DNA from 4 places in the Providencia rustigianii genome. Region 3 is predicted to be linked to each of the others. Evidence: predicted binding sites of a transcription regulator. Region 3 holds the regulator's gene; each other region holds the start of a gene.
The links. Region 3 encodes PurR, which represses purine synthesis genes. Its sites were predicted from a motif close to CANGCAAACGTTTGCNTG; they were not measured.
Positions count from the first base shown of each region.

Region 1: the regulator PurR is predicted to act here: its motif matches at 4,788-4,805, upstream of purL (phosphoribosylformylglycinamidine synthase).
Region 2: the regulator PurR is predicted to act here: its motif matches at 3,635-3,652, upstream of cvpA (colicin V production protein).
Region 4: the regulator PurR is predicted to act here: its motif matches at 5,558-5,575, upstream of gltS (sodium/glutamate symporter).

Region 1 is NZ_LR134396.1:2,562,946-2,570,434, forward strand. It holds gene EL244_RS11810 (ankyrin repeat domain-containing protein) at 1-567, opposite strand, end outside; gene purL (phosphoribosylformylglycinamidine synthase) at 818-4,705, opposite strand; gene mltF (membrane-bound lytic murein transglycosylase MltF) at 5,028-6,650, shown strand; gene tadA (tRNA adenosine(34) deaminase TadA) at 6,679-7,182, opposite strand; gene leuE (leucine efflux protein LeuE) at 7,269-7,489, opposite strand, start outside.
Region 2 is NZ_LR134396.1:2,425,205-2,432,693, forward strand. It holds gene EL244_RS11175 (TIGR01777 family oxidoreductase) at 1-716, shown strand, start outside; gene EL244_RS11180 (UbiX family flavin prenyltransferase) at 717-1,289, opposite strand; gene purF (amidophosphoribosyltransferase) at 1,547-3,064, opposite strand; gene cvpA (colicin V production protein) at 3,079-3,582, opposite strand; gene dedD (cell division protein DedD) at 3,760-4,446, opposite strand; gene folC (bifunctional tetrahydrofolate synthase/dihydrofolate synthase) at 4,452-5,741, opposite strand; gene accD (acetyl-CoA carboxylase, carboxyltransferase subunit beta) at 5,731-6,702, opposite strand; gene EL244_RS11210 (DedA family protein) at 6,862-7,489, opposite strand, start outside.
Region 3 is NZ_LR134396.1:1,696,555-1,704,043, reverse strand. It holds gene slyA (transcriptional regulator SlyA) at 317-751, opposite strand; gene EL244_RS07865 (DUF1289 domain-containing protein) at 1,301-1,540, opposite strand; gene gloA (lactoylglutathione lyase) at 1,718-2,125, shown strand; gene rnt (ribonuclease T) at 2,252-2,896, shown strand; gene EL244_RS07850 (Grx4 family monothiol glutaredoxin) at 2,993-3,340, opposite strand; gene sodB (superoxide dismutase [Fe]) at 3,919-4,497, shown strand; gene purR (HTH-type transcriptional repressor PurR) at 4,939-5,964, shown strand; gene punR (DNA-binding transcriptional activator PunR) at 5,976-6,881, opposite strand; gene punC (purine nucleoside transporter PunC) at 7,005-7,489, shown strand, end outside.
Region 4 is NZ_LR134396.1:335,836-343,324, reverse strand. It holds gene spoT (bifunctional GTP diphosphokinase/guanosine-3',5'-bis pyrophosphate 3'-pyrophosphohydrolase) at 1-1,239, shown strand, start outside; gene trmH (tRNA (guanosine(18)-2'-O)-methyltransferase TrmH) at 1,271-1,984, shown strand; gene recG (ATP-dependent DNA helicase RecG) at 1,994-4,075, shown strand; gene gltS (sodium/glutamate symporter) at 4,176-5,390, opposite strand; gene EL244_RS01550 (uracil-xanthine permease family protein) at 5,624-7,012, shown strand; gene EL244_RS01545 (AsmA family protein) at 7,139-7,489, shown strand, end outside.

The DNA of each region.
Region 1 (7,489 bases), 870 kb from region 3:
TAATAAAGTGACTATCTGAGCATATTTATCACTGCCATCCCCAAGAATGATGGCTTCAATAAGCGCAGTCCACCCCAGATTGTTCACATGATTGACACTCACACCCGCCTCAATCAATGTTTTCACCATATTGATATGACCACGTTCAGCTGCTGGGATCAAAGCCGTCCCACCGTAACGGTTAATACTGTTTACGTCAGCACCATGGCTTAACGTCATTTCTAATATTTCTTGCAAGCCACGAGCCCCTGCATATAAGAAAGGCGTATCTTGAATACCATCTTTTGCATTCACATCCGCGCCTTTTTCAATCAAGTAGCGTGCAACAGTAATTTGGTTCGCATTTGTTGCAGCCATAAGAGGTGTGCGTAGACGACGATCCCGTTGCTCGATATTTACGCCCTGCTCAACAAGCCGTTGTACAGAGGCTAAATCACCGCTTTCCGCTGCAGTAACTAATTGAGGAATATCTGTTTTCGCCACAGGCTTCACCATAAAGATCAGCATAATCACAAAAGCACTGATTAAATAGAGTCCCCATTTTTGCTTCAAGGATCCCGCTTTCATCATCAATCTCCTTATGCTCTATTTAGCCTATCGAAATAAAAATCATTTAGAAAAAATAATTGAGCCATAAACATTAACAGAGGAAAACTATTGTTCAATCTTATCTTGTAGAATAGATTTTTCGTTGTGAACAAATATTCGTCTATCAACTGAAATACAGACAAAAAAACGCCCTATAAATCAGACTCAGCGAGCCAGTTTATAGGGCGTATGATTTTTTATGCTTTAACTTAAAACTACCGTTTTAGTCTTAGCCTAATTGTTTACGTGCATTACGGAAGATACGCATCCATGGGCTATCTTCACCCCAATTTTCTGGATGCCATGAGTTACTCACAGTACGGAATACACGCTCTGGGTGCGGCATCATTATGGTTGCTCGACCATCGATTGTGGTGACTGCGGTAATCCCATTAACCGAACCGTTAGGGTTCGCTGGATACTGCTCAGTGACTTGACCGTAGTTATTCACAAAACGCATTGCCACTAAGCCATTATTTTCCAATTGTGTTAAGTGGGATGGAACACGTACTTCGACCTGACCTTCACCATGAGACACTGCAATTGCCATACGAGAGCCAGCCATATCTTGCAGTAGCAGCGATGGGCTGTTAGCAATTTCGACTAAACTAAAGCGCGCTTCAAAACGCTCTGAACGGTTACGGACGAAACGCGGCCAATAGTCAGCGCCTGGGATCAAGTCATGCAAGTTAGACATCATCTGGCAACCGTTACATACACCTAAAGAGAGTGTATCTGGTCGATTAAAGAATGCAGCAAACTCATCACGAACTTTATTGTTGAACAAGATAGATTTCGCCCAACCTTCCCCTGCACCTAAGACATCACCGTACGAGAAACCACCACAAGCCACTAATGCTTGGAATTGTTCAAGGGATAGATTACCTGCAAGTAAATCACTCATATGAACATCGATAGCATCAAAACCTGCACGATCCCATGCAGCTGCCATTTCAACATGAGAGTTGACACCTTGCTCACGCAGTACTGCGACTTTAGGTCGAATACCGGTTGCTATATAAGGTGCAGCGATATCATCCGCGATATCAAATGTCAGTTTCGCGTGTAAGCCGGGGTCTTGGCTATCTTTCTTCGCCTGATGTTCTTGATCTGCACACTCTTCATTATCTCGTAAACGCTGCATCTGCCATGTGGTTTCTGCCCACCATTCACGAAGCAAGCTACGAGATTCGTTATAAACAACAGTGTCTCGGCTATTGATGATCACCGCATCGTCGTTAGTTGCTGTCCCTAAATAATGTAAGCAACTCGATAAACCAGCATCAGCAAAACACTGCTCTACATATTGACGGTCAGCCCCTTGAACTTGGATCACGGCGCCTAATTCTTCATTGAATAGCGCCGCTAATGTATCTTCATCGAATGAACTAATATCAACGTTAATACCACAATGGCCCGCAAATGCCATCTCAACCAGTGTAACGAACAAACCACCATCTGAACGGTCATGGTAAGCCAACAATTTTTGCTCAGACAGCAATTTCTGGATGGTATTAAAGAAGCCTAACAACAGTGCTGGGTCACGCACATCTGGCGCTTTATTGCCTAATTGGCGATAAACTTGCGCTAAAGCAGAGCCACCAAGCGCATGATGACCTTGTCCGAGATCAATCAGTAATAGTGCGTTATCCGCCGTTGTTTTCAGTTCTGGCGTTACCGTTAAACGAACATCTTCTACGCGCCCAAATGCCGTGATGATCAGTGAAAGAGGCGAGGTCATTTCACGCTCTTCACCATTTTGCTGCCAGCGGGTTTTCATCGACATAGAGTCTTTACCCACTGGGATAGTTAACCCTAATGTAGGACATAACTCTTCACCCACGGCTTTTACTGCCGCATACAGACCTGCATCCTCTCCCGGATGGCCTGCCGCAGACATCCAGTTTGCCGACAGCTTCACACGCTTCAAATCGTGAACATAAGAACACGCAAGGTTAGTCAACGCTTCACCGACAGCCATACGCGCTGAAGCTGCAAAATCTAACAGAGCAATAGGTGTTCTTTCGCCGATAGACATCGACTCACCGTAATAGCTATCCAAGCTCGCCGTCGTGACCGCACAATCAGCCACTGGAATTTGCCATGGACCTACCATTTGGTCGCGGGCAACCATACCCGTTACAGTCCGGTCACCAATGGTGATCAAGAATGTTTTCTCTGCAACTGCTGGTAAATGAAGAACGCGTTTAACGGCTTCAGTTAAATCAATGGTGGTTCTATCAAGAGATTCCGGTTCAGCTTTCAGAGATTTGACATCTCTCAGCATTTTTGGGGTTTTACCCAATAAAACATCTAATGGCATATCGATAGGTTGATTGCCGAAATGTTCATCATTCAGCGTTAAGTGACGCTCTTCTGTCGCTTCACCAATTACCGCAAATGGTGCGCGCTCACGCTCACAAATTGCCGTAAATAATTCTAGCTGGTCTGGAGCGACCGCCATAACATAGCGTTCTTGAGATTCGTTACACCAAACCTCTAGTGGGCTCATACCCGGTTCATCGTTAAGAATCTTACGTAACTCAAAACGCCCGCCACGTCCACCATCACTAACTAACTCAGGCATCGCGTTAGATAATCCACCCGCCCCGACGTCATGGATAAACAGAATTGGGTTGTCATCGCCTAACTGCCAGCATTTATCGATCACTTCTTGGCAGCGGCGTTCCATTTCAGCGTTATCTCGTTGAACTGATGCAAAATCAAGATCAGCCGCAGATTGACCCGATGTCATTGAAGAAGCCGCACCACCACCTAAGCCGATATTCATCGACGGCCCACCCAGTACAATCAGTTTTGCACCGACGGTGATTTCACCTTTTTGAACATGGTCAGCACGGATATTACCCATACCGCCTGCTAGCATAATTGGCTTGTGGTAACCACGTAACTCTTCACCATTATGGCTGTTAACTTTCTCTTCATAAGTACGGAAATAACCTAATAGGGCTGGACGACCAAACTCATTGTTGAATGCAGCGCCGCCTAATGGACCTTCGGTCATAATATCCAGCGCGGTTACAATACGCTCTGGTTTACCAAAATCTTCTTCCCATGGCTGTTCAAAGCCAGGAATACGCAAGTTAGAAACGGAAAAACCGACTAATCCTGCTTTTGGTTTCGCACCACGTCCCGTTGCACCTTCATCACGGATTTCACCACCAGAGCCTGTCGCTGCGCCTGGCCACGGCGAAATCGCGGTTGGGTGGTTATGGGTTTCAACCTTCATCAAGATATGCGCATCTTCTTGATGATAACGGTATGTGCGACCATCAGGTTCAGGGAAAAAACGCCCTACAGAAGAACCTTCCATTACTGCTGCATTATCTTTATAAGCGGACAAAACATAGTCAGGCGTCTTTTCGAAGGTATTTTTGATCATTTTGAAGAGAGATTTGGGCTGAGTTTCCCCATCAATGATCCAATCGGCGTTGAAAATTTTATGGCGGCAATGTTCAGAGTTAGCCTGTGCAAACATGTACAGTTCAATATCAGTTGGATTACGTTTTAATCCCTTAAAGGCATCAAATAAATAATCGATTTCATCTTCCGCCAGCGCTAAGCCCATTTCTTTATTTGCAATTTCTAAGGCTTGACGTCCACCAGCAATAATATCGATAACTTTTAATGGTGCAGGTTGCTGCTGAACAAACAGCGCTTGTGCTTGTTCAAAAGAGGAAAATACGGTTTCCATCATACGGTCATGTAGCATGCCGATGACTTCATTCCACTGGGCAGTGCTCATTGCATCTGCCTGGATGTAATACGCAATACCACGTTCAATACGTTTAACCTGCGATAAACCACAGTTATGTGCGATGTCTGTCGCTTTTGATGACCAAGGAGAGATAGTGCCTGGACGAGGAGTGACTAAAACCAATTTGCCAAAAGGTTCATGCTCCGCCAGAGAAGGACCATATTTTAACAAGCTACTCAGCTTACCTTGCTCAGTACTGTTTAATGGGGCTGATAGCTCAGCAAAGTGCATATATTCAGCATAGATATCCGTAACAGGGAGCTGTTTTTCAGTAAACAGTGCCAAAAGACGGGTAATACGAAATGCTGATAAAGCAGGTGAGCCACGCAAAATTTCCATAGTCTTAAATTCTCTCTTGTAAACGCCAGCCCTGAACTGAAAGCAGGGAAACCGAGAACCATTATAGAGCAATGTTCATCAATACGAAACCGTTTGCGTGACTAAAAAGAGAGCGAATAGTTAAATATTATGATGGGCTAAATACGATAATATTAGTTGCACCGATCATCATTGTTGAGCAGAATACAAACTACTGGATTTATAACCATTACTCAACAGTCGATTTTCTAAATACAACACCAGCTCTTATACGAGAAATAACTATTTGAATAACTTAAAAGTTAACTATTTTATTGTCGTGGTTATCGCATTGCTGGCGACTATGATTATTGGCTTTAATATCCGATGGTCAAATACGCACAGCACCCAAATCGACAAAATTCTCTCTAAGGGAGAGCTACGCATCAGTGCGGTCAGTTCACCACTTATTTATATTGATGAGCAAAATCAGCTACGTGGTTTCGACTATGAGCTTGCTCAAGACTTTGCCACTTACCTTGGCGTAAAGCTTAAAATTATTATTAGACCCACCTTTGAACAAATTTTTGCAGATCTTGAAAATGATGATGCCGATATTGCTGTTGCAGGCTTACTCTACAATAAAGATCGTTTAGAAACCCTGAAAGCGGGCCCGAGTTATCTTAATGTCACTCAGCAATTGGTTTACCGCAAAGGTTCACCTCGCCCTAAATCTTTTAACGACTTAAAAGGTAAATTAGTGGTGATTGCTGGGAGTACTCACGCCAGCACATTACAAAAATTGTCTAAAGAGTATCCAAACCTAAAGTGGGAAGAAAGTAGCGAGTATTCCCCAAATCAGCTACTTGAAATGGTCGCTGAAGGCGAAATAGATTATACATTAGAAGACTCTATCGCTATTGCATTACAACAACGTAGCCATCCCAAAATAGCCGTTGCGATTGATTTACTCGATGACCATGCTATTACGTGGTATATGCGCCGCAGTAACGACGATAGCCTTGATGCTGCCCTTCTCGACTTTTTCAATCTCAGCAATCAAAATGAAACTCTTGCGCGCTTGACTGAACGTTATTTTAGTCATGTGGAATCTTTTGATTACTTTGATACCATCACTTTTATTAGTGCAATAAATAATAAACTTCCTGACTATCAACCTTTATTTGAAAAATATGCCGACAGCATTGATTGGCAGCTTCTTGCTGCCATCGCATGGCAAGAATCTCATTGGGATCCTTTAGCAACTTCTCCGACGGGAGTTCGCGGGTTGATGATGTTAACTAAACCCACTGCAGCTACGATGGGTATTTCTGATCGATTAGATCCCGAAGAGAGCATTAAGGGAGGCGCTGCTTATTTAGCTTATTTGATGGAGCGCCTGCCAAAAACTATCGCTGAAGATGATAGGATGTGGTTTGCGTTAGCGGCATACAATATGGGCTATGGCCATATGATGGATGCACGTAAGCTCACTGAAAAATTAGGTGGCGACCCTGACCGCTGGTTAGATGTTAAAGCTAGACTTCCATTGCTAGCTCAACCTAAATATCACTCTCAACTGACTTATGGCTATGCCCGCGGTCATGAGGCCTATCGTTATGTCGAAAATATCCGTCGTTACCACCAAAGCTTGGTGGGTTATTTACAAAGTCAGGAAAAGAAACAGCGGACATTAGATATTGCTAAAAAATCACAAGTTTATGTCGTGGTTCCAAAAAATGATCCACAGCTTTCATCTTACATACTACCAAATAAGTTAAATAGCTCACAAAAATCCCCGATTGATCTTGGCGTATTTAATAAAAAAGAGAATTCAACCTCGACATCTTCCTCTAAGCCCGGCTCAGAAAGCTCATTAGGTGAGTATTTACTATCTAAGCCGCCGTTACCTCAATATCCTGTCATCAAAAATCCAGAGAGTAATAATGTTCAATCCGTGAATAACACACAATCAGTAAAAGAATGATTTATCCTTGAGCCCATACACACAACAATCACAATGGATCTTGCTTTTGCTGATGTCGTTGGGCTTTGATTTGTTCACGGCGCATTTTAAAAAATGCACTCAACATCGATGAACAAACGTCTTCCAAGATACCTCCGGTGACATCAACATAATGGTTCAATCCTGCTTGCCCCATAATGTTAATAAACGAACCACAAGCACCTGTCTTAAAATCTTTGGCGCCATACACGACACGACCAATACGGCTATGTATCATCGCTCCCGCGCACATAATGCAAGGCTCTAAAGTGACATATAACGTGGTATCCAATAAGCGGTAATTTTTCAGTATTTTTCCCGCTTGTTGTAGGGTAATGATCTCCGCATGTGCAGTCGGGTCATGCTGTTTAATCGAGTGATTCCAGCCCGTTGCAATCAGTTGGTTATCTTTGACAAGTAACGCGCCCACAGGGATCTCCCCTATATCTTGCGCTTGTTTTGCTAGCTCAATAGCTTGAGCCATCCAATACTCATCAATTTCTAATTGCGTCACACTAACCTCTCCCCTATTCAGACCCAAGCCATGATTATTACGAAATGTTAAAGTGACTGCAAATTGAATCTAATATAAATCAATAGCTAATTACTAAAAATGGCAAGTTTTGCAGCGAATCCCATAAAAAAAGCGCCTACCGTGCAATTTCCTAATTTCGCAAGAATTTGTTTCTCTCGTAAAAAACGTGCAATTAGGTAGCCACTAAAAATTAATAGACTGAGATATAAAAAACTGACTGCTTCTAAAATAGCTGCCAATACCAGATAAGGAACCCATGCGTGAGCATAATTAAAGTCAATAAATT
Region 2 (7,489 bases), 730 kb from region 3:
TTAACCTTGCTGGCGAACCTATCGCAGAAAAACGCTGGACAGCGGATCAGAAAAAAATCCTATGTGATAGCCGCTGGAAAATCACACAAAAAATCACAGACTTGATTAAAGCCAGCTCAAATCCACCCAGTGTATTTTTATCTGGCTCTGCTGTCGGCTATTACGGGGATCAAGGTCAATCCGTGATCACCGAAGTGGATCAACCTCATGACGAATTTACTCATGACCTAGCTGCCCGCTGGGAAGCTATCGCCCAAGAAGCAGAATCACCAAAAACTCGCGTATGTCTACTGCGAACAGGGTTAGTATTGTCCCCAAATGGTGGATTATTGGCAAAAATTCTGCCGATATTCAAAATGGGTGCAGGCGGGCCTATCGGCCATGGCAAACAATATATGCCATGGATTCATATTAAGGATATGGTAAAAGCGATTTGCTTTTTAATGGAAACTCCAGGGTTATCAGGTCCCTTTAATATGACCTCTCCTTACCCTGTTCATAATGACCAATTTGCAGCCATGATGGGGGATGTCACTAACCGCCCTTCTTTTATACGTACGCCAGCATTTGCGGTCAGAGCCGTATTGGGTGAATCAGCAACATTATTGTTAGGGGGGCAACAAGCCATTCCTAAACGGCTAGAAGAAGCAGGATTCGAATTCGAATTTATTGAGTTAAGAATTGCTTTAGAGGATTTATTAACGCCTGAGCAATAATTATTTTGCACCTTGCCAACGAGTGAATAGATCTTGCTCTAGTTGAATATCAAACTGATCGAGTACTCTATTCACCGTTTGGTCAACGATATCTTGAATTGCTTGAGGTCGATGATAAAACGCTGGCATAGGTGGCATAATCACGGCGCCCATTTCTGCGGCTTGGACAAGTAAGCGCAAGTGACCTAAATGTAATGGTGTTTCACGAACTCCCAGTACCAATTTTTTCCCTTCTTTCAATACCACATCTGCGGCACGGGTGACTAAGGTATCAGTATAGCTATGTACGATGCCAGATAGGGTTTTCATGGTGCACGGCATAATTACCATACCTGCGGTACGAAAAGAGCCTGAAGAGATTGCAGCCGCGATATCTCGGCTATCATAAACATGGTCAGCGAATTGTTGAACATCTTTGACACTGTAGTCGGTTTCCAACGCCAATGTCTGACGCGCTGCCGCACTCATCACTAGATGGGTTTCTACATCTTGTACCGGTTTGAGTACCTCTAGCAATCGAATACCGTAGATTGCCCCACTCGCCCCAGTTAACCCAATGATAAGTTTTTTCATGTCAGCCCCAATTTCACGCAATTTCTTGCATTATATACCAAATGTCATGAAGTTGTAGGGCGCGAATTTAATGATAGAAAGGATATCAGGGGGGATTGGAACGTTGATTACATATAGTGTGATATTCAAACAAATTTTCTAAATAATTAGTTTCATAACTAGGCAGCAAACGAATGAGCGCTAGGAGCATACAAAAGTATGTGACTAGCGCTCACGAGTGCAGTTAACAACGTTGTGGAACTAATTATGAAGAAAATTTAGCCTTCGTTATAAATCTCAAGATCCTCAACATCACTCTGATCTTTCAATTTCAACTCATCATCTTTACGTAAATTTTCCAGATAATCTAAATAGGTTTGGTCAATATCTTTCGTCACATAGATGCCGTCAAATACTGAGCACTCAAATTCGTTGATTTCAGGATTTTCTTCACGAACCGCATCCACTAAGTCGGAAAGGTCTTGGAAGATCAAACCATCTGCACCAATCAATTTACGAATTTCATCCACTTCACGACCATGAGCAATTAACTCATTAGCGTTTGGCATATCAATACCGTAAACGTTAGGGAAGCGAACTTCAGGAGCGGCTGAGGCAAAATAGACATTTTTAGCTCCTGCTTCACGAGCTAATTCAACGATTTGTTCAGACGTCGTTCCACGCACAATCGAGTCATCAACCAGTAAAACATTTTTATCACGGAACTCTGCTCGGTTAGCATTTAATTTACGACGTACAGACTTGCGGCGTTCTTGCTGCCCCGGCATGATAAAAGTACGACCTACGTAGCGGTTTTTTACAAAACCTTGACGGTAAGGTTTATCGAGGATATGAGCAATTTCTAACGCAATATCGCAAGAAGTTTCAGGGATTGGTATGACAACATCGATATCCAAATCTTCCCACTCGCGCGCAATTTTAGCCCCCAGTTTTTGCCCCATACGTAATCTTGCGTTATATACCGAGATTTTATCGATGAATGAATCTTGGCGTGCAAAATAGACATATTCAAAAATGCAGGGGGTCAGTTGCGGATTTTCAGAACATTGACGAGTAAAAAGTTTACCGTCTTCAGTCACATAAACTGCTTCACCCGGTGCAACATCGCGTAAAAACTCAAAACCAAGGGTATCAAGCGCGACACTTTCTGATGCCACCATATACTCATGTTCACCCGTTTCCAGTACCCGGCGTCCTAGTACTAATGGACGAATACCGTGGGGATCGCGGAATGCCAACATACCGTGTCCAATAATTAGGGCAACACACGCATATGCACCACGAAGTTTTTTGTGCATAGAAGCAACTGCACTAAAAACGTTGTCTGGTTCAAGAGGAAAATGGTCAAATTTATCTAATTCGTAAGCTAATACGTTGAGTAAGATTTCAGAATCTGACGTGGTATTAACATGGCGACGCGCTGTTTCAAATAGGCTACGAGCCAATTCGTGCGCGTTTGTCAGGTTACCATTATGAGCGAGCGTAATACCAAAAGGGGAGTTCACGTAAAAAGGCTGAGCTTCAGATGCACTTGAACTACCCGCTGTTGGGTAACGCACGTGTCCTATGCCCATAGAACCTTGAAGCCGCAACATATGGCGAGTTTCAAAGACATCTTTCACTAAACCATTAGCTTTACGCAAACGGATATTATTTGTGCTATCAATCGTAGCAATACCCGCTGCATCTTGCCCACGGTGCTGAAGCACCGTTAGCGCATCATAAATTGATTGGTTTACCGGTGAAACACCGGCGATACCGACAATACCGCACATTTAGTCTTTCCTCATCAGCCAGACGGAGAAATATTCTCCGGTAGGAAACTTGACGCATTTTGCAGGTAGTCAAAAAACCACCTAATAATATGACTGAACTGCGGAATAAGCTCTGAACGCTGCCAATCCTCACTTTGAGGAAGTGGTGTGAAGGTATCGAGAAAGAATAATAGCGCCGATACAATCAATACCCCACGTAACGCACCGAAGCAGATCCCCAGTACACGATCTGTACCTGATAGTCCGGTTTTTTGGACTAATGAGCTAATCACATAGTTCACTACTGCGCCGACAATTAAGGTCGCAATAAAGAGAGCTGCAATCGCAATTCCGTTACGGATAAGTACATCCTCAAAGTTCGTAAAATAACTGGCTAAATAAGGATAAAAGGTACTCGCAACAAAAAATGCACAACCCCAAGTGATCAAGGATAATGCTTCACGAACAAATCCACGGATCAGGCTTACCAGTGCCGAGAAGCCAATAATGGCGATAATTGTATAATCAATCCAGACCATATCTCATTCCAAAATTTGCATTCACGACAACGGCGAATGCATTCTAACAGAAAACGAAAACGTTTGCGTAACCATTTTTTACTGAATTTAAAAAAACCAGCGGCGAAAAGAAAAAATCATAATCGCCGCAGTAAGTTACTAAATACCTTTATCTTTTAAGGATAATCACAGTGGAATTTAAGGTTTAAATGACTGTATTATTCCTTTAGTGCCGGTAATCGCATTTAATTCCGGTAGTGCAGACTCAAGCTTCTGCCTTGAAGCATCCGGTCCAACATAAATACGCGTTAACTTATTATTCACGGGTTGTGCCGGTACAGTATAAACCTGATACCCAGATAACCTCAGTTTAGCTACGATCTCTTCAACCTTGTTGGCATTATTCAGTGCAATCACCTGCACCACATAGGCTTTACCTTGTGGCTCTGATTTTTGCTCTACTTTCGGTTCAGGTTTAGGCTCTGGCTTAGGTTCTGGTTTTGGTACGGGCTTAGGCTCCGGTTTAGGTTCCGGTTTTGGCTCAACACGTGGTTTCTCTGGTGCGACATTTACAGGAATAGTCGCACCATTTTGGTTTGTGCTATTTGCTGCTACCGGCGGTTTTTCACTCTGTTGCTGTTCAGTGATAGCTTCCGATAACATTGCCTCGGAGGTTCCTTCTGAAGAAGCGGTTGATGCACTATGGGTAATCGGTGCAATTGCTTCAATATCTTCTTCATCACCCGGTTTAGGAATAATAGGAATGGCTGCAAATTCGTTCTCATTGTATTTCTTATCGCCATCCAGTAATGCAGGAAGCACAATAACCCCCACAGCTACTAAGACAATGGCGCCAGCAAGACGATTTTGAAATTGACTAGCCACTGGCTCTATCCTTTTATTTTCTCTAATAACATCATGACATGCGCGACAGTATGGAATGAACCACACACCACAATCACATCTTGCGGCTGAGCATCATTACACGCCTGTTGCCATGCAGCTTCCACAGAATCAAATTCATTTGCATCATCAAGGTGTTGACTCAGTTGGGTCACATCCGCGCCTCGAAATTCTTTGAGAGGTGCTAAATACCAGTCAGTCACTTGCTTGGATAAACACTGCAATGTGCCTTGAATATCTTTATCTCCCAACATACCGACAACCGCGCGAATACGTCGACCATCAACAATGGGCAATTGCGCCAATTTTGTCACCAAGTACCCTGCGGCATGTGGATTATGAGCGACATCCAAAATCTTTAGCGGATTTTCGCCAATAACCTGGAAACGCCCCGGCAGTTGAGCCGTTTGTAAACCATGATAGATTGCTTGATCCGTTATTTTTGGTGTTAATTCAGGCGCTATCTCCATTAAGCAGCTAATCACACCCATGGCTGTTGCCGCATTCGCTAATGGAACATTGGGTAATGGCAAATCTTGCCATGATCGTTGCTCACTTTCCCACGACCAATGATTACCATGCTCTTGGTAATTCCAATCTTTTCCACGACGAAATAAGCGTGTTCCAATCTTATCGGCATATTCTCCGATTGAGGCTGGCATATCCGGCTCACCTACGACACCATAATGGTCTTGACGGAAAATACCGGCTTTTTCATAACCGATATGTTCACGGTCAGAACCCAGCCAATCAGTATGATCAAGGGCAATACTGGTGATTGCTGCAATATCAGCGTCCACAACATTGGTCGCATCCAAACGGCCCCCTAGCCCAACTTCAAGGATCACAATATCTAATGCTGCCTGCTTAAATAATTGTAGTGCAGCTAAGGTGCCATATTCAAAGTAGGTTAAAGAAATATTTCCACGTTGAGCTTCTATTGCCGCAAATGCCTGACAAAACTCACTTTCAGCAAGTTCTTGTCCTTGAATACGTACGCGCTCAGTATAGCGGATCAGATGTGGCGAACTGTATACCCCAACTTTCAATCCCGCAGCCATCAATATGCTTTCAAGGGTATGACAGGTTGTCCCTTTACCATTCGTGCCAGTCACCGTAATTACACGAGGTGCGGGTTGGGTTAAATTCATTTGGCGGGCGGCCTGCCCTACACGCTCCAACCCCATATCAATATTTTGGCTATGCAGGTCAGTAAGGTAAGAGAGCCAAGCCTCCAATGGAGACTTGGCAGTAGGAATGATTTGCTTACTCATCATCTTTTTTATGCTTAGCAGAACCTTTCACTTTTTCTGTATTATCAATAGCATCTGCCAGATCAATTTCGACATCTACCACTTCAACAACCAGTGTTGGCTCAGGATTTAAGCTTGGCTTGTTAGTTAACATGGCCAAAATATCTGCTAGACGATCACGCATTTCAGGACGACGAATAATCATGTCAATCGCACCTTTTTCCAGCAGGAATTCACTGCGTTGGAAACCTGGTGGTAACTTTTCACGTACGGTTTGTTCGATAACACGAGGGCCGGCGAAACCGATCAGCGCTTTTGGCTCAGCGACGTTGATATCACCAAGCATTGCAAGGCTCGCAGATACCCCCCCCATGGTTGGGTCAGTTAACACAGAAATATAAGGCAGACCGCGCTCTTGCATTTTGGCTAGTGCCGCACTAGTTTTCGCCATTTGCATTAATGATAACAAGGCTTCTTGCATACGCGCACCGCCACTTGCTGAGAAGCAGACTAATGGGCAATTATCTTCAAGTGCTTGCTCAACTGCACGAACAAAACGCGCACCAACCACAGATGCCATTGAACCGCCCATAAAGGCAAATTCAAATGCAGCAGCAACGACAGGCATACCTTTTAAGGTCCCTTTCATTACAACCATTGCATCTTTCTCACCGGTTTCTTTTTGAGCGGCGCTAATTCTATCTTTATACTTTTTAGAGTCGCGGAATTTGAGGATATCTTTTGGCTCTAATTCGCTACCTAATTCCGTTGTTGAGTTTTCATCAAGGAAGGATTCAAGGCGTTGACGGGCGTGAATACGCATGTGATGGTCACATTTCGGACACACATGAAGATTACGCTCAAGCTCAGCGCCATATAGGACTTGTCCACAACTATCACATTTGCGCCAAACACCTTCTGGGATATTGGCTTTATGGGATGGGGTCGAAGTACCTTTTTTTAAAATTTTCTCAATCCAGCTCATTAATGGACCTTTTTGTCTGATTGCACTCTGATCATACCCAAAATTATGTTAGTGGCTGCATATCGTCAGTACTTCATATAATGGGTATAAATCAGTATGTTATTTTTTGCCATTAAACCACAATGATATCTCACTGTAGATAAAAACTTTTTAAACCTGTTATTGGTTATCGATTTTCTGCGTCGCCGCACTTTTGGCTCTCGCTGCTGCACGGCGATGTCGAATAATTTCAATAACACCCGGCAGAATTGAGATAAAGATAATCGCGACTATCAGTAATTTCAAATTCTTTTGTACTATCGGCAAGTCACCGAATAGGTAGCCTGCATAAGTAAACAATAGCACCCATAATAACGCACCCGCCACATTATAAAAGGCAAAATGACGATAAGACATTTTACCCATCCCTGCGACGAAAGGCGCAAAGGTTCTCACGATAGGAACAAAACGCGCTAAGATAATCGCTTTTCCACCATGCTTTTCATAAAATTCATGGGTTTTGTCTAAATATGAGCGACGGAAAATCTTTGAGTCTGGATTCTTAAATAATCGCTCACCAAAAATACGACCAATGGTATAGTTCACGGCATCACCAATAATTGCTGCAATAATCATCAGTAACACCATCAGATGAACATTCAAATCATTGCTTGGTAATGCAGCAAGTGCCCCTGCAACAAATAATAACGAATCCCCAGGCAGGAACGGCGTAACCACTAAACCCGTTTCACAGAATAGGATTAAAAATAAAATACCGTATACCCAAGTACCATATTGGGCGACTAAT
Region 3 (7,489 bases):
GAATTAATTAATTTTGAAATTATTTCAATAAAATCAATTAAACATCTAGATTAATATTAAAAATATAGTTTTATGTGTACCTGCACAGCAATAAATTTTATGATATCTGATTTTAATAATATATTTTCCCAGTGTGACTATGTGAATAATAAAATAAAAATTATCTTCATTTTACAAATCGCATGGATGAAAATGAACTGAACCAATAGATATGTATACATATGAAAACAGTACCATGATAAAGAAATAATTTTATTTTAAATAATTATCGTAACTCACAATAAAACATATCATTAAGATTAAGTTCCATTTACCTTCAAGAATCACTCTGTAGTCTCAGAATGTTTTTCTCCAACCTTAACAGAAGAAGGGATAATTGACTGAGCTCATCATGACTAATATTACTCAAAATTTCAGTACGCGTATTATTAATCACTTGATCGACCGTTTTGATAAAAGGCTCTGATTCCTCTGTCAGTTTAATTCTTTTCGCTCTCCTATCATTGGCACAAATATGACGTGAAATTAAGCGTTTTTCTTCGAGTTGGTCTAGGGTTCTAACCAAAGATGGCTGCTCGATACCAATAGCTTTTGCCAACTGAATTTGCGATTGCTCCGGTGGTAGCTGACTAATATTATGCAACGTTACCCAGTGAGTTTGCGTTAATTTAAGCGGCTTTAAACGATGATCAATTAATGCCCGCCACATACGAACTACACGAGATAATTCAGTTCCGATTTGAGATTCCAATTTACCCTCCTTTATATAATTATAATGACTAAAAAATATACCAAACACATATTATTTTTTAAATTATATATTAATTTCCTTTTATATTGACAACATTTTATTGACCATTTACCTATCAAATACCTATATATAGTGATAATCAATGGCTTATTTGGTGACATCAAACCTGATTATTAATCATGTTTTTATAAAAAACAATTCAATTTATTAATAAGATAACCTATCAATTATCTTATTAATAAGAATAGCCTTACTCTGCTTTCAAATCTATCTATTTTAACCCTTATAGTAATTACGACTAACAATAAAAAAAGCAATGGCAAATAAATTGTTTAAAAACAAAAGAATATAGTTACTCTTAAAGTTATATTTTTTACAAGGGGTTCAGAATAATACCATCACTAATTTTTATAAATAAAATTTAATTGAAAGATAACTTATGAAATAAATTTAATCTAATATAATTAAATGTGAATCTTTTCAACAATCGATTGATTGAATTATTAATATTAAAGCATATAGATAAAAATAATTACATACCGTAATAAATTAGAAAAGTGACTGTTGCAGATCAATTATTTCTTCTTGTATCACTTTTTTGCTATTTGCTCTTAGTAACCGTTGACGGCATAAGCGAATCACATGACGTTTTTGAGCATTAGTCAATTGTAACCACCCAAATCTTTCATCCCGAGTCCTATAGCAACCTCGGCAGTAACCCTGCTCATTGGTTTGACATATCCCGCGGCAAGGGCTAGGAATCTCAAAAAATTCAAGTTGTTCTGCCATAGTTAATCCCTCCCCACAATCAAAGTCATAAATATATGATATACTCCCCAAAAATGAATATAACCATTAATTGAATAAAAAATAAACTGTAATCGCTGTATTTAGTAATATACCCACGTTATATTAATAGATAAATCGATTCGGCATTATGATGTGAAAATTTATAGGGAGAATTTTATGCGCTTACTTCATACCATGTTACGTGTGACTGATATGCAACGTTCCATTGATTTTTATACCGACGTTTTGGGTATGCGTCTATTACGTACGAGTGAAAATCCTGAATATAAATACTCTCTTGCTTTTGTGGGTTATAGCGATGAAAGCGAAGGTGCAGTGATTGAACTAACTTATAACTGGGGTGTTACTGAATACGAAATGGGTAATGCTTATGGACATATTGCACTCGGTGTAGACGATGTTGCAAAGACCTGTAATGATATTCGCCAAGCTGGTGGAAAAATCACTCGAGAAGCAGGTCCAGTAAAAGGTGGCTCTACTGTGATTGCCTTTGTGGAAGACCCTGATGGGTATAAAATTGAATTAATTGAAAATAAAAGTGCAAGTAAAGGGTTAGGTCACTAATCAACTCAATTGTTTAAAATTTAGGTGGCTTTCATGTCCACCTAAATTTTCTATTGTATTTAGCGACAAAAATATATTCCCTTTGGCATAATAAAAGCCAACCAGAAACCGTAAACTGAAAGTCAAATGTCTGAAAAAAATAATCCTAACTCACTGGTAAATCGCTTCCGAGGTTACTACCCTGTCGTTATTGATGTTGAAACTGGTGGCTTTAATCCTAAAACGGACGGTCTATTAGAAATAGCGGCAATTACTTTGAAAATGGATAATGAAGGTTGGTTATCTATTGATGAGACTTTACATTTTCATGTGGAGCCTTTTGAGGGCGCTAACCTAGAGCCTGCCGCGCTTGCATTCACGGGCATTGACCCAACAAATCCATTACGCGGTGCAGTCAGTGAATATGATGCTTTGCATGCCATATTTAAAACGATCCGCAAAGGGATGAAAAATACTGACTGTAATCGCGCCATAATGGTGGCCCATAACGCTAATTTTGACCATAGCTTTGTGATGAATGCAGCAGAGCGTTCTGGTTTAAAACGTAATCCTTTCCACCCTTTTGCCACTTTCGATACAGCCGCATTAAGTGGCTTAGTTTTTGGGCAAACTATTTTGGCTAAAGCCTGTGTTACCGCAGGAATTCCTTTTGATGGAAAACAAGCTCATGGCGCATTATATGATACCAATCGGACTGCGCTCCTGTTCTGCGAACTCGTGAATAAATGGAAGAAGCTCGGTGGTTGGCCCCTCCCCGCAGAATCCGAATAGTGTAAGTAACTACATAAAAAAACCGTATTAGACTTTAAAATACTAATACGGTTTTTATTACTTGATGTAATTTTAACAAATTACAACAGCAGTAAATTATTCAGAGGCCGCGTCATCCGCAGAACGATATTTATCCGCAGTTTCCTTAATTAGCGTTTGTAACTCGCCACGCTGGAACATCTCAACAATAATATCGCATCCACCAACTAATTCACCATCGACCCATAGTTGTGGGAATGTTGGCCAATTGGCGTATTTTGGTAACTCTGCACGGATATCTGGATTCTGTAAAATATCAACGTAAGCAAAACGCTCACCACAAGAAGATAGAGCTTGCACTGCTTGAGCAGAAAAGCCACAGCTTGGCAGCTTTGGCGAGCCTTTCATATATAATAAAATTGGATTTTCTTTAACTTGGCGCTCAATTTTTTCAATTGTTGTCATTTCTAATTCCTAAAGCATGGGTGCTGATTTTGTAGTCAATTAGCAGTATTACCCGCCTCTTTATATACCGAAATCATTAACTGGAATGACTTCTCGGCACTGTTAAAACATCGTAAACAGCTCAGTGATAGTTTCATACAATATGCCAGTTTTGTAAGGTGATTACTATAGCACTCCTACTTGCTTCACTCAAAAGGTGAAAAGCTGCGTACATTGGTTCTCTTTTGCAAATGTCTATTTTACTGCGCTGTTTTTACAGTGTAATTATGGTTGTTGTTTGTTAATATATTAGCAAATTAATAACACTGAATGCTTTTCCATACTCAATAAAAGCTAAAAGTGGAGAGGTTGCCGAGATAAAACTTGAATATACCCAACAAAAACTTAGTCATTAATAGCATCATGGGATAGGCTTTTTATTCTTAAAAGTTGTATCCTATGATAATAATTAAATGATATATCAAACAGCATAATACGACGTTAACGTTTTAGCTGTAATAATAGAAGTAAGAACAATTTCAGCTCATTTTACGAGCAAACACCCTAAATATTGAATAAAAGCAATCAAGGAGTACGCAATGTCTTTTGAATTACCAGCTCTACCGTATGCTAAAGATGCTTTAGAACCTCATATCTCTGCAGAGACCTTAGAATATCACTACGGTAAACACCATAATACTTATGTTGTTAACCTGAACAACCTAATCAAAGGGACTAAATTTGAAGGTTTGTCTTTAGAAGAAATCATTAAAACTTCTGAGGCTGGTGTATTCAATAACGCCGCTCAAGTTTGGAACCACACTTTTTATTGGCACTGCTTAGCCCCTAATGCAGGTGGCGAACCTACTGGCAAAGTTGCAGAAGCAATCAATAAAGCATTCGGTTCTTTTGCTCAGTTCAAAGAGCAATTCACAGATGCTGCTATTAAAAATTTTGGCGCAGGTTGGACTTGGTTAGTTAAAAAATCTGATGGTAGTCTAGCTATCGTTAATACATCTAACGCAGCAACACCAATTTCTGGTGATGATAAACCTATTTTGACTGTTGATATCTGGGAACATGCTTACTATATCGACTACCGTAACGCACGTCCAAAATACTTAGAAAACTTCTGGGCGCTGGTTAACTGGAAATTTGTTGAAGAAAATCTGGCTTAATTGTAGTTCAGATCTAAAATGATTAAGGGCGAGTATCATACTCGCCCTTAATTGTTTTTCACCTTCAATGGTGGTGAAAAAAGAAATCAAAAAATATGTACGGCAAAAAGAATAATTACAACTAAAGAGCCCATTGCCGCCATTAATCCATATTTAAAATCTGTATCCATGAGTTCCTCTCATTTAAAGTAAAGAAGTTGAAGTAATATTAACCATGCCAATACAACGGTTAATTTAGTATACATCCACAAAAATGCAAAACCAGTGCTTATGTCACATGTTATAACATCAATTATTTCTTTCGTTTTTGCGCTAGATCAGACAAAATCGATAACAAATCGCTAAATTATTGCTTGTAAAGGGTCAATGCATCAATATGCAGGTAATTATTTAACTAGAATTCTTTTAGAGACCAAGTCTGGTCAGGAGTTTTTTCTTCCCATGGCAACGATTAAAGATGTGGCGAAGCGTGCTGGCGTCTCCACCACAACCGTCTCCCATGTTATCAACAAGACGCGTTTTGTCGCTGATGATACAAAGACAGCCGTTTGGGCTGCCATCAAAGAGCTTAATTATTCACCAAGTGCGGTTGCCCGTAGTTTAAAAGTCAACCATACAAAGTCTATTGGCTTACTGGCAACATCAAGTGAAGCGCCCTATTTTGCTGAAGTTATTGAGTCGGTAGAAAATAGTTGCTATGAAAAAGGCTATACCCTAATTTTATGTAACTCCCATAGTAATTTAGGTAAACAAAAAGCCTATCTGCAAATGTTAGCGCAAAAGCGTGTTGATGGCTTATTGGTGATGTGTTCCGAATACCCTGACACTCTTATCAGTATGCTGGAAGACTATCGCAATATCCCCATGGTCGTAATGGATTGGGGTACATCTCGAGGCGACTTTACAGATAGTATTATTGATAACTCTTTCCATGGTGGTTATCTTGCTGGGCGTTACTTAATTGATCGAGGTCATCGTGACATTGGAGTGATCCCTGGCTCCCTTGAAAGAAACACCGGTATAGGGCGGCTTACTGGCTTTAAAAAGGCCATGGAAGAAGCCAAGGTTACCCTAAGAGATGAATGGATCGTTCAAGGGGATTTCGAACCAGAATCCGGCTATAAAGCCATGATGCAAATTTTAAGTAATAAGCATCGCCCTACTGCCGTCTTCTGTGGTGGGGATATTATGGCGATGGGAGCCATCTGCGCTGCTGATGAAATGGGCTTGCGCGTCCCTCAGGATATTTCCATTATTGGTTATGATAATGTGCGTAATGCTCGTTATTTTACCCCTGCATTGACTACCATCCATCAGCCTAAAGAGCGTTTAGGGCAGATGGCATTTACGATGTTGCTCGACCGTATTGTTAATAAACGCGAAGATGCACAGACGATTGAAGTTCATCCTCGCTTAGTTGAGCGTCGCTCTGTCGCGGATGGTCCATTTATTGATTATCGTCGATAAGGATGTCTTATTCAGGACGATAACCATTCAGCGTTGAGGGTTTCACTATCGCCAAGATAATCCAGTAACCAACTCAACGCTGGAGAAGGATTATTCTCTACCCAAGTTAAACAACAAGGGCTCGATGGAAATGGTTGTGATAGCTTTAACTCCACCAACTTCCCTTGTTCACATAATGGTGCTGCACGGTGTTCCGGTACCATTCCAACGCAAAGACCATTCATCAAACAAGTTAATCCACTCTCCCAGTATGGCACCACTAAGCGCCGCTGGTTATCCAGTGCCCATGTATCTCTTTTAGGTAAACTACGTGATGTATCCTCTAAACATAAGCTAGGATATTGACGCATTTGGTCATCAGAAAGCTTGTTTTCAATTTGAGCTAAGGGATGATCAGGACTAGCAACACAGCGCCAAGACATAAATCCCATATCACGAAAACTGTAACGCTCACCAATTGGAGACGCGCGTGTAGCACCGATAGCCACATCCACACGCCCATCAGCTAAGGCATCCCATACCCCATTAAAAACCTCAGGGTGAATAAATAATTCGATGTCAGGAAAATGTCGATAAAAATCCAAGATCAATTGCTCTGTTCGCTGTGGTTTAACAATACAATCCACAGCAATACTGAATTGCCCACGCCAGCCATTTGCCACTTGCTGACACATATGGCGGGTATCAGTCATTTTTTTGATAACTGATCGTCCTTCCTTGATAAAGATAACACCCGCTTCAGTGAGCACAACATCACGATGGCGTCGTTCAAATAGAGGTACAGCAAGCCACTCCTCAATTTGCTTTACAGTATAACTGATTGCAGAAGGCACACGATGCAGCTCTTCGGCGGCACCGCTAAAACTTCCCGTTCGAGCAACAGCATCAATTACTTCAAGTGCATGCGCTGACCACATACGCGTTCCTTTCAAAATATTTGATAACAGAGTCCAAATATTACCGTTTCACAATGTAAAAAAACAGCCTATACAATAAGATAATCGTTAACATTATTTCAAATATTAATTAAGTAAAATACTATGACCAATACTGCGACAAAAAACTCTTCCGGTTTTCTGATTTACCTTGCAGGGTTAAGCATGCTAGGTTTTTTGGCCATCGATATGTATCTGCCTGCCTTTGGTGCTATGCAAACATCCCTGAATACAACTGAAGGTGCTATCAGCGCTTCACTCAGTATTTTTTTAGCTGGTTTTGCTTTTGCTCAACTAGTGTGGGGGCCCCTTTCAGATAAATTAGGTCGTAAGCCAATTCTGATCGCTGGATTATCACTATTTATTATTAGTTGCCTCGGAATGTTGTGGGTTACAGATGCAACTCAATTGTTAATACTGCGCTTTTTACAGGCTGTCGGTGTATGTTCGGCTGCAGTACTCTGGCAAGCATTAGTTATTGATCGCTATGATGAAGCAGATACTCAAAAAGTCTTTGCTTCAATTATGCCTCTTGTTGCTCTGTCTCCGGCTTTAGCGCCACTATTGGGTGCTTGGGTATTAGAGCATAA
Region 4 (7,489 bases), 1.4 Mb from region 3:
TATATTGCCATTCCAAAAGCTAACGGATACCAATCTCTGCACACCTCATTAATTGGCCCTCACGGGGTGCCTGTTGAGGTACAAATTCGTACAGAAGATATGGACCAAATGGCAGAAATGGGCGTTGCGGCACATTGGGCATATAAAGAGCAAGGTGAACAGGGAACCACTGCACAAGTGAAGGCTCAACGCTGGATGCAAAGTTTGCTTGAACTTCAGCAAAGTGCGGGTAGCTCCTTTGAATTTATCGAAAGCGTAAAGTCAGACCTATTTCCTGATGAAATTTACGTTTTCACCCCTGAAGGGCGTATCGTTGAATTGCCAACCGGAGCTACGCCTGTAGACTTCGCTTATGCAGTTCACACTGATATTGGTCATGCCTGCGTCGGGGCTCGAGTCGATCGCCAACCTTATCCTCTGTCCCAATCGCTCTCCAGTGGTCAAACCGTAGAAATTATTACCGCACCGGGAGCAAGACCGAATGCAGCTTGGCTAAACTTTGTCGTCAGCTCAAAAGCTCGCGCAAAAATCCGCCAATTATTGAAGAATTTAAAACGCGAAGATTCTATTAACTTAGGTCGCCGCTTACTTAGCCACGCACTTGGTGCGGGTAACAAAATTACGGATATCCCACAAGCAAATCTCGACGCCGAATTGGCACGCATGAAACTCAATTCTCTCGATGATCTCCTTGCCGAAATTGGTTTAGGGAATGCAATGAGTGTCGTTGTCGCCCGTAACTTACAAAGCAATCCGCAAAGTGAACCTGAAGAACCTATCATCACAGAAAGTCATAATAAACTCTCTATCAAAGGTGCCGATGGCGTATTAATCACTTTTGCAAAATGCTGTCGCCCAATTCCGGGAGATCCTATTGTTGCGCATATTAGCCCAGGTAAAGGGCTAGTTATCCACCATGAATCTTGCCGTAATATTCGAGGTTATCAAAAAGAACCCGATAAATTTATGGCTGTAGAGTGGGATACAGACACGGATACTGACTTTATCGCTGAAATCAAAGTCGATATGATCAACCATCAAGGTGCTTTAGCTAACTTGACTGCGGCAATTAACGGCGCAAATTCGAGCATTCAAAGCATGAACACCGAGGAAAAAGATGGTCGTGTTTATTGCGCATTTATCCGTCTGTCGATTAAAAACCGTATTCAGCTCGCAAACGTTATGCGTAAAATCCGGATTATGCCGGACGTATTACGCGTCAGTCGTAACCGTAATTAATCGATATTATTAAAGATACTGAACTCTAACTATGAATGAACGCCGCTATCGCCGCATTTGCCAAATGATGGCGATGCGGCAGCCCGACCTCACACTCTGCCTCGAAGAAATTCATAAACCTCACAATGTCTCCGCTATTGTTCGGAGTGCAGACGCGATTGGTATCCATCAAATCCATGCAATTTGGCCGGATCAGCACGTTAAACTTTCTGTTTCTTCCGCCGCAGGGAGCAATAGCTGGGTTAAAGTGATTTCCCATTCATCGACTGAAGATGCTATTGCTCAAATCAAAGCACAAGGTATGCAGGTTCTTGCGACCAACCTATCAGAGCATGCCGTTGATTTTCGTGAAATTGATTATACTCGCCCAACCTGTATTATGATGGGACAAGAGAAAAAAGGCATATCTCAAAAAGCATTAGCGCTTGCAGATCAGCATATTATCATTCCTATGGCAGGCATGGTCCAGTCACTGAATGTATCTGTAGCATCCGCATTAATCATGTATGAAGCACAGCGCCAAAGGCAACTTGCTGGCATGTATAATCGCGAATATAGTCTATTATCTGAGCAAGAGCAGCAGGAGTGGCTTTTTGAGGGGGGGTATCCAGTATTAGCTGAAGTCTCCAAGCGTAAGAACCTTCCCCGACCATTTATCAATCAACAAGGTCAAATAGAAGCGGAAGATGCTTGGTGGATGCAAATGCAGTTAACTGAAAAAATGAAGAGAAAACAGCAAAGTTAAGGAACAATGATGAACCGTGGTCTACTTAATACCATTTCACTGACTTCATTACATGGCATCGGAGCTAGCCAGTCAGAAAAAATGAGTAAAATCGGTTTGAACACTGTTCAGGACCTACTACTGCATTTTCCTCTTCGTTATGAAGATCATACCCGTTTATACCAGATAAAAGACCTGCTTCCGGGGACAACAGCGACAATCACGGGTGAGGTACTGCAAACCAAAGTTGTCTTTGGGCGCAAAAGAATGATGACTTGTTTAATCAGTGATGGAACAGGAAATTTAACGCTGCGCTTTTTTAATTTCTCCGCCGCCATGAAAAATAGCTTAGCTGAAGGCCGTCAGGTCACTGCTTACGGCGAGATTCGTCGGGGAAATACGGGGCCTGAAATTATTCACCCAGAATACAAAGTATCTCAGGATACTGACAATATTACACTGCAAGAAAATTTAACGCCTGTTTACCCAACGACTGAAGGGGTACGCCAAGCGACGTTGAGAAAAGTGATGGAACAAGCTTTGGCGATGCTCGATAATGGCAATATCCAAGAGCTTCTTCCTGAAGAGCTAAATCGTGGTTTAATTAGCCTGCCCGACGCTATCCGTTTATTACATAATCCCCCACCAGACGTTGAATTAGGTGAATTAGAAAAAGGTCACCATCCAGCGCAAAAACGCTTAGTCCTCGAAGAGTTACTCGCTCACCATTTAAGTATGCTCGCGATTAGAGCAGGTAATGAACGACTATATGCAGAGCCACTCGTTCCAACCGGAAAATTAAAATCACCTTTCTTAGATAATTTGCCATTCTCTCCGACCAATGCTCAGAATCGAGTTGTGGCAGAAATAGAAAAAGATTTGCATAGAGACACACCGATGATGCGGCTGATCCAAGGTGATGTTGGCTCAGGGAAAACCCTTGTTGCTGCCCTCGCGGCTATCTGCGCTATTGAAAATGGTAAACAAGTTGCCCTGATGGCTCCTACCGAAATTCTAGCAGAACAACATGCCAATACCTTTAAACAGTGGCTCGAACCTTTAGGCATTAAAGTAGGCTGGCTTGCTGGAAAGCAAAAAGGGAAAGCGCGTCAGCAACAGCAAGAATCCATTGCCGATGGCGAAGTAATGATGGTCGTTGGTACCCACGCAATTTTCCAAGAACAAGTTAGTTTTCACTCTTTAGGGTTAGTTATCATCGATGAGCAGCATCGCTTTGGTGTCCATCAGCGGCTCGCTCTGCGTGAGAAAGGTGAGCAGCAAGGGAATCACCCTCATCAACTAATAATGACCGCCACGCCGATTCCACGGACTCTGGCGATGACTGCCTATGCCGACCTTGATACATCGATTATTGATGAACTCCCTCCTGGGCGAACACCGGTAACAACCGTTGCAATCCCAGATACCAGACGCAATGATATTGTTGAGCGAGTGCGACAGGCGTGCTTAGATGAAGGTCGCCAAGCTTATTGGGTCTGTACTTTGATTGAAGATTCGGAAGTTCTTGAGGCCCAAGCTGCTCAAGTGACAAGTGAAGAATTAGCACTCGCGCTACCTGAGCTAAAAGTCGGTTTAGTACATGGACGAATGAAACCCGCTGAAAAACAAAGCATCATGGCCGCATTTAAGAATAACGAAATCCAGTTACTCGTTGCTACCACGGTTATTGAAGTTGGTGTCGATGTCCCTAATGCTAGCTTAATGATCATTGATAATCCTGAACGTTTAGGATTGGCACAATTACATCAATTAAGAGGTCGTGTTGGTCGTGGCGCTATCGCTTCTCACTGTGTTTTACTCTATAAAACGCCGCTCACTCACACAGCTAAGCAACGTCTTCAAGTATTACGAGATAGCAACGATGGTTTTGTGATTGCACAAAAAGATTTAGAAATTCGTGGTCCCGGTGAATTATTGGGAACTCGGCAAACCGGAAATGCTGAATTCAAAGTGGCCGATTTACTCAGAGACCAATATATGTTGCCAGAAGTACAACGTTTGGCTCGTCATATTCAGCAAAATTACCCAGAGAATGCACAACTCATTATTGAACGTTGGCTTCCTGAACGCGAACAATATAGCCACGCTTAAAAACCTCTCCCTAGAAATGAAAATTGCCGTGAACACATCCATGTCCACGGCAATACCTGCTTCATTTATACATTTAGTTATAATGTTTTTTTATTGATGGTTACCCAGCAATTGTTGGAAATATAGGTAACCACAAGTAAAACTTAATCACCAACGCATTCACAATATCGATAAAGAATGCCCCCACCATTGGTACGACTAAGAATGCAAGATGAGACGGACCAAATTTGTCTGTCACTGCCTGCATGTTTGCAATCGCTGTTGGTGTTGCTCCCAAACCAAAACCACAATGTCCTGCGGCTAAAATAGCAGCATCATAGTTTTTGCCCATCACACGGAACGTCACGAAGATTGCATAACCCGCCATGACACATGCTTGTACCCCAAGAATTACTAACATTGGGATTGCCAAAGAGGCTAATTCCCATAGTTTTAAACTCATGAGAGCCATTGCAAGGAACAAGGATAAGCTTACGTTACCCATAACGGAAACTGCGCGATCAAATACGCGATAGAATCCAAGTACGGATAGACCATTACTTAAAATCACACCAACGAACAATACACATACAAACTTTGGCAGTGCGAATGCTGTACCAGCCAATAAGCCTGCAATATAGCTACCCGCAAGTAAACAGATCGCAATTAATGCAATAGTTTCAATCAATACCATGGAGTTAATCATACGGTTTGATTGCGGTTTTTCGAATGCGGAAGGGACATCTTTATCCTCATCCGCCGTTCCTGGCGTTGGAATATTACGAATTAAGAAACGTGCAACAGGACCACCTATCAGCCCTCCAAGCACTAAACCAAATGTTGCACAAGCCATCGCAACTTCAGTTGCACTCTTAAAGCCGTATTCATCGGTAAATATTTTACCCCATGCAGCGCCAGTACCATGCCCACCCGATAAGGTAATTGAACCAGCTAATAGTCCCATTAGCGGATCGAGACCTAAGAATGTAGCCAGTGCGATACCGACTGTATTTTGAACCAGTAATAGACCGACAACCACAAAAATGAAGATCATTAAGGCTTTACCGCCAGCTTTTAAACTCGCTAGGTTTGCGTTCAAGCCAATGGTTGCAAAGAACGCGAGCATCATCGGTTCTTGCAGTGATAAGTCGAAAGAGAGGCTCCAGTCAAATACTTGCTTAATGACCAAGAGGCTAAAAGCAACTAATAATCCCCCTGCAACGGGCTCAGGGATGGTGTACTTTTCGAGGAATGAAACCGATTTTACCAGTTTACGTCCGAGCAATAGCACAAGTGTGGCTGCGACCAGTGTGCCGTAGACATCGAGATGATACATTTATGTACCTCGTCTGTTGTTAATATTATTTAAAACTAATTAGACGTTATTTTTTTCCTTAAAACGCCAAAAGCAGGTGGTAGGATTAGAAAAAAAATTCGCGATAAATACAAGTTAAAACATATAAAAATGTGATGCTCCCAATTTAAAAGTAAATTAAAAAATTTAGCGCAAACGATTGCTTTTTATATTTATCTCTTTAAAATGCGCTTTTTGCTGGTGGAATTAGAGCAATGAACACAACGACATCTGAAGAACAAAGTGTTGAAAAAAAAGCACAAATTAAAAGTGAATTAATCTATCACCTTGAAGATAGACCCCCATTACCCCAAGCCATTTTTGCTGCTTGCCAACATTTATTAGCCATGTTTGTCGCCGTTATCACCCCTGGGATGTTAATTTGCCAAGCACTTGGGCTACCTGCGCACGATACTCAGCGTATTATCAGTATGTCATTGTTTGCATCCGGAATTGCCTCGCTGATTCAAATTAGAGCATGGGGTCCCGTTGGCTCTGGCTTACTTTCCATTCAAGGAACAAGCTTTAACTTTGTCGCCCCTTTAATTATGGGAGGAGTTGCCCTTCAGCAAGGAGGCGCAGATATTCCCACAATGATGGCTGCTTTATTTGGTACCCTAATGGTCGCGTCATTAACCGAAGTAATCCTTTCCCGTTTCCTACATTTAGCACGTAGAGTGATTACACCTTTGGTCTCTGGTGTTGTGGTAATGATTATCGGTTTATCACTCATTCAAGTGGGATTAACCTCGATAGGTGGGGGATACAGTGCCCTGAATAACAATACGTTTGGCGCCCTTGATAATCTGATGCTTGCGGGCATTGTGCTCGCAGTGATTATTCTGTTAACCAGCCAGAAAAACCCCTATCTCCGAGTCGCTTCTTTGGTTATCGCCATGGCGGTAGGCTATCTTGCAGCTTGGTGGATGGATATGCTACCAGCAGCACAAGCTAGCGATATCAACCAGTCAATGATTACCGTTCCTGAACCTTTTTATTATGGTTTATCATTTGATTGGAACTTACTCGTTCCCCTGATCTTAATTTTTATGGTGACTTCTTTAGAAACCATTGGTGATATTACCGCAACATCAGATGTATCAGAGCAACCGGTTCGTGGACCGCTGTATATGAAACGCATTAAGGGAGGTGTATTAGCAAATGGCTTGAACTCCCTTGTTTCCGCAATATTCAATACATTCCCTAACTCCTGTTTTGGTCAGAATAATGGTGTCATTCAGTTAACCGGTGTTGCTAGCCGTTATGTTGGCTACATTGTCGCCTTAATGTTGATATTGCTGGGACTGTTCCCCGCAGTGGCAGGTTTTGTGCAACAAATTCCTGAGCCTGTGCTCGGTGGTGCAACCATCGTCATGTTCGGAACTATCGCAGCTTCTGGTGTACGTATCGTTTCTCGTGAGCCATTAAACCGCCGCGCAATTATGATTATCGCCCTATCCCTTGCCGTTGGAATGGGTGTTTCTCAACAACCGCTGATCCTGCAATTTGCACCTGATTGGCTGAAAACATTATTCTCCTCCGGAATCGCGGCTGGTGGTTTAACCGCTATCGTTCTGAATCTAATTTTCCCTCACGAAAAATAATCATTCCTATTGCCGCCAGAGTTGAATACTCTGGCGGTTCTTCTGTATGCTATCCTTCAAATTGTCGATATCTTAGACAGATTAGTCATCTATGTTTTTATCTGATTTATGAGGGAGCAGACTACCGTGAGAAGGTTAATTCGATTTATTAGTTATATTTTTCTGCTTCTGTTGATCTTATTTGTTGCCACTTATATTGCACTGCAAACTCGTTGGGGAGCAGGTTATGCGAGTCAATTATTAAGTAAATTCACTGATTTCGATATTAATGTCGGCATTATGGGGCATCGATTTGCTGAACCGGGTAAATTTATTTTCCAAGATATAAAAATTGAGTCTCGCGACAAGCAGTTAGCGTTAAACGCGGATCAAATTGTCGTGGATATCAATTGGCTTAATATGATCAATGGTGAAGCCATCCAACGATTAACAATCACACAAGGGGAGCTTACAGCTCAGATTTCAGATACCAGCACT